2 regions of the Asaia sp. VD9 genome follow, and region 1 is predicted to be linked to the other one. Evidence: predicted binding sites of a transcription regulator. Region 1 holds the regulator's gene; the other holds the start of a gene.

The links. Region 1 encodes HrcA, which represses chaperone genes, less so after heat shock. Its sites were predicted from a motif close to GTTNGCACTCNCNNNNNGNGAGTGCNAAC; they were not measured.
Region 2: the regulator HrcA is predicted to act here: its motif matches at 4,549-4,577, upstream of groES (co-chaperone GroES).

Annotation. Positions count from the first base shown of each region.
Region 1 covers NZ_JBBCQM010000004.1:217,629-224,238, forward strand. The annotation lists gene WFJ47_RS07305 (DEAD/DEAH box helicase) at 68-1,918, shown strand; gene bfr (bacterioferritin) at 2,250-2,741, shown strand; gene WFJ47_RS07315 ((2Fe-2S)-binding protein) at 2,859-3,089, opposite strand; gene hrcA (heat-inducible transcriptional repressor HrcA) at 3,411-4,457, opposite strand; gene WFJ47_RS07325 (MOSC domain-containing protein) at 4,538-5,332, shown strand; gene rph (ribonuclease PH) at 5,434-6,165, shown strand; gene rdgB (RdgB/HAM1 family non-canonical purine NTP pyrophosphatase) at 6,162-6,610, shown strand, end outside.
Region 2 covers NZ_JBBCQM010000001.1:169,162-175,771, forward strand. The annotation lists gene WFJ47_RS00775 (M48 family metalloprotease) at 1-715, shown strand, start outside; gene WFJ47_RS00780 (prohibitin family protein) at 998-1,912, shown strand; gene groL (chaperonin GroEL) at 2,480-4,123, opposite strand; gene groES (co-chaperone GroES) at 4,174-4,464, opposite strand; gene WFJ47_RS00795 (DUF4169 family protein) at 4,603-4,854, opposite strand; gene WFJ47_RS00800 (dienelactone hydrolase family protein) at 4,907-5,581, shown strand; gene WFJ47_RS00805 (hypothetical protein) at 5,600-5,923, shown strand; gene WFJ47_RS00810 (S-methyl-5'-thioadenosine phosphorylase) at 5,993-6,610, opposite strand, start outside.

The DNA of each region.
Region 1 (6,610 bases):
ACGCTCGGACAGCGCATTCCTGTTACGGCGTTCCCCCTTCGCATAGTCCTGATCGAGTCCGAACCGCATGCCCTTTCCCGATACCGTCCCGTCTCTCAGTCGCGCTCTGGCGGCACGCGGATATGAAACACCGACCGCCGTGCAGGAAGCTGTGTTGCAGCCGGGGCTGGAGACACGCGATCTGCTCGTTTCAGCGCAGACGGGATCGGGCAAGACGGTTGCTTTTGGTCTTGCCTTCGCCCCGACCCTCATTCCCGAGGGTAGTGAGCGCCTCCCCCCCGCGAACAGCCCTCTGGCTCTGGTGATCGCCCCGACGCGTGAACTCGCGCTTCAGGTGCAGAGCGAATTGCAGTGGCTTTATGCCGAGACGGGCGCGCGTATCGTGAGCTGCATCGGTGGTACGGATGCGCGCCGCGAAGCACGCAACCTGTCCAACGGTGCGCATATCGTGGTGGGGACACCGGGCCGTCTGTGCGATCATCTGTCGCGCGGCGCCCTGAACCTGTCGGATCTGCGCGTCGTGGTTCTCGACGAAGCCGACGAGATGCTCGATCTTGGCTTCCGCGAAGAGCTGGAGCAGCTTCTGGACGCCGCTCCCGAAGAGCGTCGCACGCTGCTTTTCTCGGCGACCATCGCCAAGGAAATCGCCAATCTGGCGCGTCGTTTTCAAAAGAACGCTGAGCGGATCAACACGGTATCAACCAGCAAACAGCATGACGACATCACTTATAAATGTGTGCTGACGTCGCCCAATGATATCGGCCGCGGGATCGTGAACGTACTGCGTTACTACGAGAGCCCCACGGCCATGCTGTTCTGCAACACGCGCGCCATGGTCGCGCAGGTGCAGGCAGCCCTGGTCGAGCGCGGCTTTGCCTCGGTCGCAATTTCGGGCGAGATGGGTCAGAACGAACGCTCGCGCGCCATCGAGGCCCTGCGTTCGGGAGTTGCCCGCGTATGCGTTGCGACCGACGTAGCCGCTCGCGGCATCGATATTCCGGCTCTTTCTCTGGTCATCCACGCCAATATGCCAAGCGAGGCCGCAACCCTGCTGCACCGTTCGGGCCGTACGGGCCGCGCCGGACGCAAGGGCACCTGCGTGGTGATGGTGCCGGTCAATCAGCGTCGCAAGGCAGAGCGTCTGCTCTCCTACGCCAAGATCAGCAATGCCGAGTGGGAGAGCGTTCCCTCGGCCGACGCGATTCTGGAGCAGGATGCGAAGCGCCTTATGGAAGACGAGACGCTCTTCGCGCCCTCACAGGCGAATGAAGACGCGCTGGCGTCGCAGCTTGCCGATGTCCATGACGCTCATCAGCTCGCGACCGCTCTGGTCCGCCTCTACAAGAGTCGTCTGCCAAGCGTCGAGTCCATTCGCCCTGTCAGCGTTGATGCCTCGGCGCGTGGCACCCGTGACGATCGCGCTCCGCGTGAATTCACCGGCCGCGTGGACCGTCTCGGGGGTGAGTGGTTCAGCCTCGCCATCGGACGTAACGAACGTGCCGACCCGAAATGGCTCGTGCCTCTGATCTGCCGTCTGGGCGGCGTGACCAAGAGCGAGATCGGGGCGATCCATATCGATGTGGAGCACACCCTGTTCGAAATCGCTCCCGATAGCGCCGAGCGTTTCCGGTCCTGCGTGGCAGGTGCGGATGCTGACGAAGCAAAGATCGAACCCGCTTCGGCACCGACCGGCCCGTCCGCTCCGCCGCGTGGACCGCGCCGCCCGCGTGAAGGGGGCTTTGCGCCCCGTGGCAAGGGTGGCTTCCGTGGAGATCGCGGTGGCGAGCGTGGCGGGGATCGCGGCGAGCGCGGTGGTGACCGTGGGGAGCGTGGTGGTGACCGGGGCGGGGATCGTCCGTCCTTCCGCAAGGGCGGCAATGTCGGCAACGGCAAGGGCTCTTCGCGCAAGCGCTACTGATCTTTCCGCCCTCCTCTTGATATGAGCCTGCCCTGTCGGGCCCACTAACGGGCGCGCCTCGAATGTGCCCCACAAAACGCCCCGCCTCGTGCGGGGCGTTTTGCGTTTGAGAGGCAGAGTCAGAATATGGGATGTTGTTGCGACTGAAAATCAACTTCGTTTATTGATTCTGTATAAATAAAGAGAGTCATTCTCAACACCGATACTTTTATTATCATCAACGTTATTTCTGTTGCACTGATATCTTTTCCATGCTTGAAGGACTGCACACAGCCTGTCAGGGACAGCCTTGTGCTGCCCCATCGCCACAGGACAGAGAAAGGAGCATTCCATGCTGAAGGACCCGAAAGTCGTCGAGCATCTGAACATTCAGCTGACGAACGAACTGACCGCCATCAACCAGTACTTCCTGCATGCGCGCACGCTGAACCACTGGGGCGTGACCAAGCTCGGCAAGAAGGAATATGACGAGTCCATCGAAGAGATGCGTCATGCCGACTGGCTGATCGAGCGCATCCTGTATCTGGGCGGCCTGCCGAACGTGCAGCGCCTGAACCAGATCCTGATCGGCGAGAGCGTCGAGGAAATCCTGGCCTGCGATCTCAAGCTTGAAGAGAAGGCTCTGGCTGATCTGCGCGAAGGCATCGCTTATTGCGAAAGCGTGCGTGACTACGTGTCGCGTGATCTGCTGATCCGCATCCTCGCCAATGAGGAAGAGCATGAGGACTTCATTGATCGCCAGTTCGACCTGATCAAGCAGGTCGGTATCCAGCGCTACATCACGCTGAACTCCTCGCCGGCCCCCGAACAGACGGCAGAGTAAGCGTTCCGGCACTCAACGCTGGGTCAGCTGTGTCCCTCGAGGATCCAGACTGCGAAGATGAGATGGAGAACCCGTCAGCCGAGAGGCTGGCGGGTTTTCTTTTAGGTCCGCCCCCATTCAGGCGTAGGCGACACTACCCGCACCCTGGTCAACAGGGGCGAAGGCCATTGCGGCCTCCTTGCGTTCACGAATGAGGCTGCGCAAAGCGCACACGACGCCCGGTACGCAATTGCCGCACTGCGCCTTGCAGCCCTTGGAGGCATAAACCTCCTTGGGTCGTGAGGCGCCCCGACGAACGGCGTCGGCGATATCATGATTGGTCAGGGCGTTACACGAACAGACGATCATCAGCCATTCCACTCCAGAACGGCACGACCCTAACAGCATATGAGAATAATTCTCAATAGATAAATTGCGAGCGATTCTTAAAAAACATGTCAACCCACCCTCACCTCTCTGAGGAGAGCGGCAGACGGAGTTCAGTTGCTCGTCGATCTACGGCCCTCTTCTCCCTATCCATCCACCGCCTGTGAATCGCGGGGCAGGACCTTGCTCATCCAGCTCTTACGCACGGGATCGGCATTCGCGCTGAAGCTATGACCCGTATGGCGCCCCTGATGGCAGAGCCCGTCGTCAGGAGACCCCTTTTCTGGACCGGAGCATCCGAAATCAGCTCAGCAAGCGTCCGATCACGCGCGCCGTGTAATCCACGACGGGTACGATACGCCCGTAATTGAGGCGCGTCGGCCCGATCACCCCGATCGCACCGACAATACGATTCTGTTCGTTACGCGCCGGAGCCACCACCATCGACACGCCCGACATGCCGAAAAAACCGCTTTCCGCCCCGATATAGATCCGCACACCATCGGATTCCTGCGCGAGTTGCAGCAAACGCAACATCGTTTCCTGCGCCTCGAGACGCTCGAACAGCATTTGTATCGTGGTGAGTTTTTCGATCTCGGTGATATCGGTCAGGAGGTTGCCCTGACCGCGCAGATAGAGCGTGCCATGCTGCTCGTCCCACATGGCCAGACCGCTCTCGATCACACTCGTGGCAAGCGCATCGAGATCGGAGCGATTCTGCTGCAGATGCTCCGACACACGTTGTCGTAGCGCCGTGAGCGTCACATCGCCCAAAAGGGAATTCAGGTAATTCCCAGCCTCGACCAGAGCCGAAGGCGGTAATCCAGGCGGCGTTTCGATCACCCGATTCTCGACCTGGCCATCGGCCGCCACCAGAATGACCAGCGCCTTGCCCGGCCCAAGGGCCACGAATTCAATATGCTTGAGCGCACCATCACCCTTTGGTGCCAGCACCAGACCGGCGGCTGCCGAGAGACCTGACAGCATGGTTGAGGCCTCGGCAAGGGTCTCCTGCATCGAGCGCCCCCTCAATGCGAGACGCCCCGCAATCTGGGCCCTTTCCGTTTCGTCCAGCGCGCCGAATTGCAGGAGGCCATCGACAAACAGCCTTACCCCCTTCTCGGTCGGGAGGCGCCCTGCCGAAACATGCGGGCTGAACAAGAGCCCTGCCTGGGTCAGCTCTGCCATCACATTGCGTATGGTCGCCGGGGAAAGAGAAGGTGTAAGGCGTTGGGCCAGGGTCTTGCTGGCGACAGGATCACCCGTTTCCATATACTGTTCGACAATCTCGCGCAGCACGTTGGCTGACCGCGCATCCATGCCGCCCGGCAGGTTGGAGAGATCGATCATGCCCTGCCCTTTCGCGTGACCCGCCCGACGAGAAAGGCCATGGTCTGCCTGCCTCAAATTCCGGATCTGGAGTCGTGACCGTGACCCGTATTGCAGCCTTATATATTCATCCTGTCAAAAGCCTGCATCGGATCGATGTCGAGCGGATGGATCTCGACCCCTGGGGCCCCAGAGGGGACAGGCGCTGGCTGGTCATCACACCCGACGGGCGGTTCATGACGCAGCGTCAGTTTCCGGCGATGGCGCTGATCCTGACGCGGCTCGATGGCGAGATCCTGACCCTGAGCGCGGCACAGGACCCTGGCCTTACCCTCAGCGTAGCGCCCCCTGCCCCCGACGCCCACGCGCGCACTGTCAGCGTCTGGAAGGATCACGCCATTGCGGCACGTGATGCCGGAGATGAGGCGGCAGACTGGCTGAGTGCGCAGCTCGATACCCCGTGCCGTCTGGTGCATATGGCTGAGCCGGACCGAGCCCGACCGACGGATTTCGGCAGTGTGAGTTTTGCCGATGGCTTTCCCCTGCTCGTCACCAATACGGCCTCGCTGGACGATCTGAATACGCGACTTGGGGAGCCTGTTCCGATGGAACGCTTTCGGCCCAATATCGTGATCGAGAGCGAAACGCCCTGGGGGGAAGATGACTGGACCCGGCTGCGTATCGGAGCGGTCGAGCTGGAACTCGTCAAGCCGTGCAGCCGCTGCATCGTGACGACCATCGATCAGGAAACCGGCGTGATCCCCGTACCGAGAGAGCCGCTCAAGACACTGACCGGGTTTCGCTTCCGCCCTGGTGGTGTGATGTTCGGGGAGAATGCCGTGATCGGCCGGAGCGGGTCGATCGGGCTGGGCGATGTCGTGGAAATCCTAGGCTGAGCAGAGACGCGCCCAGGGCCGTCGGCTTTGTCAATCCGGGTCTGACGCGCTAAGGCTGCACCGAGCATGCGCGCCTGCGCCACTGAGTGAGGAAAAATCCGATGTCCAGCCCCCGCCCTTCAGGCCGCAAGGCCGATGAAAACCGTCCTGTCTCGATCGAGCCGGGCTTCGCCCGCCATGCCGAGGGCTCGGTTCTGATCCGCGTGGGCGGTACGGAGGTGCTCTGCGCGGCCTCCATCGAAAATCGCGTGCCGCCCTTCCTGCGTGGGCAGGGCCAAGGCTGGATCACCGCGGAATACGGCATGCTGCCGCGCGCCACCCACACGCGTGGCAACCGCGAGGCTGCAAAAGGCAAGCAATCGGGCCGCACGCAGGAAATTCAGCGCCTTATTGGCCGTGCCCTGCGCGCCTGTGTCGATCTGCGCGCTTTGGGTGAAATGACCATCACGCTCGATTGCGACGTGCTGAACGCCGATGGCGGCACGCGTTGTGCTGCCATTACCGGTGCCTGGGTGGCTCTGGCCATTGCGCTGGACAAGCAGGTGAAGGCGGGTGTGCTCAAGCGTTCGCCTCTGCGTGCTCAGGTGGCCGCCGTCTCTTGCGGGCTGACCGAAGCCGGCGCCGTGCTCGATCTCGATTATATCGAAGACAGCTCTGCCCAGGCCGATACGAATTTCGTCCTGACCAGTGAAGGCGGCATCGTCGAGATTCAGGGCACGGCCGAAGACGCCCCCTTCTCCGAGGCTGAGTTCAATGCCCTCATGGCACTCGCCAAAACCGGCACGGCACGTCTGTTCGACGCGCAGCGCGCTGCACTTGAGGGCGTTGCATGAGCGAGGCAGAAGCGTCCCGTCGCCTGCATCCTGGCCAGCGCATCGTGCTTGCCAGTCATAACAAGGGCAAGCTGGTCGAATTCCAGGCCCTTCTGGCCGGGAGCGGTATCGAAATTGTCTCCGCTGCCGAACTCGAATTGCCCGAGCCTGAGGAAACGGCTGACAGCTTTGAGGGCAACGCCGCCATCAAGGCGCGTGCCGCGTCAGAAGCCACAGGCCTGCCTGCGCTCTCGGATGATTCCGGTTTCTGCGTTTCGGCTCTGCATGGCCGACCTGGCGTGTATTCCGCACGCTGGGCCGGTCCGGACGGGGACATGATGCATGCCATGCAGCGTATTCATGACGAAATGGGCGCACATGAAGACCGCTCGGCGGCTTTCGTGGCTGTGCTCTGTCTGGCATGGCCCGATGGCGTGACGCGCTTTGTCGAAGGACGCTGCTCGGG
Region 2 (6,610 bases), on a different contig from region 1:
GGAGATGCAACGTCAGGCACAGGACGAGCAGAAGACAGGCAAGAGCTTTGTCGCAGACTCCGTTACCTTCCAGGCGAAAGCAGGGGACGGACTGGATGGGGCAATTGTGGACGCGCTCAGAGCGGTTGCCCAGCAGCACCCTCATGCACGCGAGAGACGTGTCGCCCTGGCGGCCTACCTACGCCAGGCCTATCCGGTGCGCGCCCATGTCGCACTCGAACGCAGGCCCTTGCAACAATGGGAGTCCAGTCGCCCCGTCGCTGCACTGCTCAAGGGCACGGAACAGCTCAATCAGGCAGCCGTTCAGATCAAATCGGCCCAGTGGGGTCAGGCCCGACAGACATTGGCCCATGTCGCCCAGCCCGCCAGCGGAAGCGCCTATTACGCGCTCATGGCGTATCAGGTATCCGTGCAAACCGGACAGAAGGCCCAGGGGGTCAAGCTGCTTTCCGCAGCGGCACAGCGCGATGACGTCACGTTCCCGATCGCGACGGAATGGGGCATGGCTCTGACATCTGCCGGCAAGTACAATGAGGCAGAAACATATATGGCCACCGAACAGACGGCCATGAACAATACGAGCTTCCTCCCTTACCGCATCACAAACGCCCGCAAGGCCAAGGACGAGGTGAACGCCTTCAAGCTCTCGGCGATCTGTGAGGGACTGGGCGAAGACGCCCTTGCCAAGCAATGTTCTGCCGTCGAAAAGAACTGACAGCCCTGCTGCCCGGTGGTTTCAGCCGAAACCTCTGGGCACGCATGCAATAGGGGCACGTTTTGACCATACTTGCTAGTTACGCCGGCGCCGGCCGGCAGCGCGCCTGACCGTAGGGTTGGGCATCAGCTGCCCCAAGAATACGGGACAGACTTGATTTAACTTGGATATTGTCGTGCCCATGCTGCACTATGCGTTGCCAATGCCAATACTGCCGCTAAATATTCAAAGTCTCGTCTTTGTCCGAGAATAAAAATAGCGGTTAGAAGGACCGATTGCACCATGTCTTTCCCAGAACTCCCGCCCCGCAAGACGCTTCCCATCCCGCCTCGCCTCCCCTCCGGCGTGATCAAGATCGGTGTCGTTGCTCTGGGCGCCGTTGCCGTGATCGCAATCCTGAATCCGTTCTACCAGATCGCCTCGGGCTATTGCGGCATTCTGACCAATTTCGGCTCGGTGCAGCCCACTGCGCTCGAGCCCGGTCTGCATATCGCGATACCGGTCTATCAGAAGATCATCTCCGTCTCCACGCAGCCACAGACCATCACCTCGCATGAACAGGCTGCAACGCATGACCTTCAGGATGTCCGCACCTCCGTATCGGTCACGTTCCATATTGCCTCCGCCGATGCGCCGGGGTTCTTCCGCGATTTCCGCACACTTGATGTTCTCGCGCGCCGGATCATCGAGCCCACGGTCTCGAACGATGTGAAAGCGATCACCGCCAATTATAATGCGGAAGAGCTGATCACGAAGCGCGACCTGGTGGATGGTCAGATCAAGGATCTGATCATTCGCTCGCTCCAGCCCTATCATCTGACCATTCATTCCGTGAACACGGCGAACTTCGCGTTTTCGACCGCCTACGCGCAGGCCATCGAAGCCAAACAGGTGGCTCAGCAACAAGCATTGCAGGCCCAGTACACGCTGCAACAGACCCAGATCTCGGCGCAGGCTCAGGTGGTTCAGGCCAAGGCGCAGGCCGATGCCGCCGTCGCGACAGCACAGGGACAGGCTCAGGCGCTGCTTGTGACGTCTCAGGCGCAGGCCAAGGCGAACAGTCTCGTCTCGCAATCCCTGACACCGGCCCTGTTGCAGCAAAAAGCGCTCGATCGCTGGTCGGGTACCATGCCGACCTATCTGAGCGCAGGCGCCCCCCTCCCCTTCATCGGCTCGATGGAGTCCGTTCAGAAATAGAAGCCTCATTTCCTGGCGAGCGTCACGCCCTGCTCCTGACAAAGTCCTCTTGCCGATCCGGTGCTCTCTCCAAAGCGTGGCACCGGATTTGGGAACGGAAAACGGCTTCAGACACCGCGATTGCGGCCGGCGTGCGCTTCTCGCCCCATCACCTGCGCATAGGGAAAGCTAAAGGCCGCGCCGAGATGGCGAACGGTTCCTGAGGTATCACGCCCGCTCGTTCACCTGCGACCTGGCCCGACAAGGTAAGAGACAAACCGATTCCGGAACGACCATAGCCGGTCCGCATTCCGTTCGCCCTTCAAGGCCAGCATGGGGGTCCTTAAACAATCCGCCTCCCATGTCCGTTCCTCATATCCTCCGAGCCAGGAGTTGCGAGATTCGTACATACGGGCATTCCTGCGCTTATTGCTTCAACAAAAGCTTTCATAAACGCAGCCGCATTTTATCGACGCCCCCTCCCGCGCGCACCCGCCAAAGACATAGAACCTGGACGCATCACATAAAAAAACCGCCCTGTCTTTCGACAGGGCGGCTCTTTCATAACCTTGATGGAAAGGCGCTGGATCAGAAATCCATATCGCCCATGCCACCCATGCCACCCGGACCACCGGCCGGAGCGGCCTTCTTCTCGGGCTTCTCGGCAACCATGGCTTCCGTCGTGATCAGCAGGCCGGCAACCGAAGCTGCGTCCTGAAGAGCCGTGCGGACAACCTTGGTCGGATCGATGATGCCAGCGGCCACCAGATCTTTGTACTCGGCGTTCTGTGCGTCGAAGCCGTGCGTGTAGTTGTCGATCTCGAGCACCTTGCCAGCGATGACAGCGCCATCTTCACCAGCATTGAACGCGATCTGACGCAGCGGAGCCTGCAGGGCCTTGCGGATGATGTCCGCACCGACGCGCTGGTCGTCGTTCTGGAAAGCCAGATCCTTCAGGGCAACGGAAGCGCGGGCAAGAGCCGTGCCACCACCCGGAACGATGCCTTCTTCAACGGCGGCACGGGTTGCATGCAGCGCGTCATCAACGCGATCCTTGCGCTCCTTCACCTCGACTTCGGTGCTGCCACCGACGCGGATGACGGCAACGCCACCAGCCAGCTTGGCCAGACGTTCCTGCAGCTTCTCGCGGTCGTAGTCCGAGGTGGTTTCCTCGATCTGCGCGCGGATCTGTGCACAACGGCCCTTGATGTCGTCCGTGTTACCGGCGCCTTCAACGATCGTGGTGTTTTCCTTCTCGATATGCACCTTCTTGGCGCGACCGAGCATGTCGAGCGTAACCGTCTCGAGCTTGATGCCGATATCTTCGCTGATGACCTGGCCACCCGTCAGGATAGCGATGTCTTCCAGCATGGCCTTGCGACGGTCACCGAAGCCGGGAGCCTTGACGGCAGCAATCTTGAGGCCACCGCGCAGCTTGTTGACGACCAGCGTGGCCAGAGCCTCGCCATCGACGTCTTCTGCGATGATCATGAGCGGACGGCCGGACTGCACAACGCTCTCGAGCAGCGGCAGCATCGGCTGAAGCGAGGACAGCTTCTTTTCGTGGATCAGGATATAGGGGTTATCCAGATCCGCCATCATCTTTTCGGCGTTCGTCACGAAATACGGCGAGATGTAGCCGCGGTCGAACTGCATGCCCTCGACGACGTCGAGTTCGGTGTGCAGGCCCTTGGCTTCCTCAACCGTGATCACGCCTTCGGAACCAACCTTCTGCATGGCCTGCGAGATCATCTCGCCGATTTCATGCTCGCCATTGGCCGAGATCGTGCCGACCTGCGCCGTTTCGGCAGGGGTCGTGATCTTGCGGGTGTTCGCCTTCAGCTCTTCAACGACGGCTGCAACAGCCTTGTCGATGCCGCGCTTCAGGTCCATCGGGTTCATGCCAGCGGCAACAGCCTTGGCGCCCTCACGGATGATGGCCTGGGCCAGAACGGTTGCGGTGGTCGTGCCGTCACCAGCGATGTCGTTGGTCTTCGAGGCCACTTCGCGCACCATCTGGGCGCCCATGTTCTCGAACTTGTCGGCCAGTTCGATTTCCTTGGCGACGGAAACGCCGTCCTTGGTGATGCGCGGTGCGCCGAAGCTCTTGTCCAGAACAACGTTGCGACCCTTAGGGCCGAGCGTGACCTTCACGGCGTCAGCCAGGATATCCACGCCACGCAGCATACGCTGGCGGGCATCAGCGCCGAATCTTACGTCTTTGGCAGCCATTATCTTTTCTCCAGTAGAGGTTCAGTGTGCGAAGATGGGGAGGCTGGAAATCAGCCGATCACACCCATGATGTCGCTTTCCTTCATGATCAGCAGCTCTTCGCCGTTGATCTTCACCTCGGTGCCGGACCACTTGCCGAACAGCACACGGTCGCCAGCCTTGACGTCCAGTGCCACGAGCTGACCCTGCTCATTACGGGCGCCCGAACCAACGGAGACGACTTCGCCTTCCATCGGCTTTTCCTTGGCGGTGTCCGGAATGATGATACCACCGGCCGTCTTCTGCTCGCCCTCAAGGCGGCGAACGACGACACGGTCATGCAAAGGCCGAAAATTTGTCATTATGGATCGCTCCACTTTTCTCTAAGGCGGCGTCCTTGCTCAAAAGCAACGCCGCCGGTTTGCGCGCCCGCTCAGCCGCAGCGCGTTAGCACTCCCGATACGAGAGTGCCAAACAGGTAAGAGAGCCCTGCCCTATCGTCAAGGGTCGTTCCTGTCATCTCCGTCATTTTTCATCGAGCCTTCATTATTCGCGCCAGCAGGCACGGCGAAGGCTGCGTCCTCCAGCTTGGCGCCATCAAGTTCGCGTGCCCTGATCCCGCGCTCAAGCTCGGTTTTCAGCCTTTCGGCCCGGGTCCGACCGTGAAGGATCCGGTTTTCCTCCGCAAGGGCCGCATCCTTCTCACGCGCCACACGTTTGCGCACACGACGCAGATTGATGATTTCTGCCATGGTGATCGTTGATCTCCCGACGCAATGAACAAGAATGAAGGAGGGTCGTTCCGTGGGACACCTGATATCCCTGACCGCCTCGGATACCCACCATTTTAGCGCCTACGAGGCCGGTGAGGCCAGTGCGCCGCGCGCCCTCGTCGTGGTCCAGGAAATCTTCGGCCTGACCGATCATATACGCGCCGTCTGCGATGAACTCGCTGATCGTCACGGCTATCACGTGATCGCTCCGGCCCTGTTCGATCGCGCCAGGCGTGACGCCGTACTGCCTTATGACCAGAATGGCATGAGCGAGGGCCTCGCCCTGCGTGAACGGATCAGCCCGGATGGACTTCTATCGGATGTCACGGCCAGCGCCCATGCGCTCAGTCATCATGGCCATGCGAAGGTTGGAATCCTCGGCTTCTGCTGGGGCGGACTTGTGGCCTGGGAGGCAGCAACACGCACGCGCCTCTTCTCTGCTGCCTGCGCATGGTATGGGGGTGGTATTGCCTCAGTCAGTCACGAAAAGCCGCATTGCCCCGTGCAGCTCCATTTCGGTGGCGAGGACGATCATATCCCCCATACCGATATCAACACGATCCGCGAGAACCGCCCGGAGGTCGAAATCTTCGTTTATGACGAGGCCGGTCACGGGTTCGGCTGCAATGATCGTCCAAGTTTCAATCGTAACGCCCGCGATCTCGCCCATGAGCGCAGCATCGCGTTCTTCTCCACTCATCTCTGATTTTCTGAAAGCCGCGTCATGCCCAGCACAGACAGCACCAATCCCCTGATTGACAGCCCGGAGCGCGATGCGCGCATCACCGCCAAGTCGCGCGAACTCTGGGAAGCCGATGGCAAGCCGGGATGCGGCCCGGAAGCCTATCTCGAAAACGCCTCGGAAATCATCGGCATGGAGGAGCATCCCCATACGGGCGAAATTCCGGTAAGCAGCCTTCCTGACCCGGCGCTTGCCGATGTGCAGGTCGAAAATGCCGAAATTCAGGAGAACCTTGGGGAGTTTCCCGAGCGCCAGACCGATCAAGGCGATCGCGACCACTTTCCCGAGAAACAGAATCGGTCCTGAGCAAGCTCACACTCCGGCCACCGGAGCACCGGGAAAAGGGCCGTTTTCGGCCCCTTTCCCAAAGGCGCTTCAGCGCAGAACGCGCCCCGCCACGGCATCGAGCTTGGCGAGCATCTGCGGATCGCGTGCATTGGGTGCCGTGATGATCGCGTGGTCGAGCGCGCGCTCGGCCCCAGAGGGGCACAGCCCACGCGTGCGACCGAGTTCCGGAATAATCGCCTTGACGAGGGCCTTCGCCTTGGCCGCGTTCTGGGTCATGACCGCCACGACGGCATCCACCGTCACGGAATCATGGTCGTCATGCCAGCAATCATAATCGGTCACCATGGCGATGCTCGCGTAGCACATCTCGGCCTCGCGAGCGAGTTTGGCCTCGGGCATATTGGTCATGCCGATGACCGAACAGCCCCACTGGCGATAAAGCTCGCTCTCGGCGCGGGTCGAGAATTGCGGCCCTTCCATCACAAGATACGTGCCGCCGCGGACCAGTTCCACGCCGATCTTTCCGGCCTGCTCCGCGATCACGTCCCCCATGCGTGCCGATACCGGATCGGCCATGCCCACATGGGCCACACAGCCCCGTCCGAAGAAGCTCTTCTCGCGCGCAAATGAGCGGTCGATGAACTGGTCGACCAGCAGGAAGACGCCGGGCGGCAGATCCTCACGCAACGACCCGACCGCCGAGAG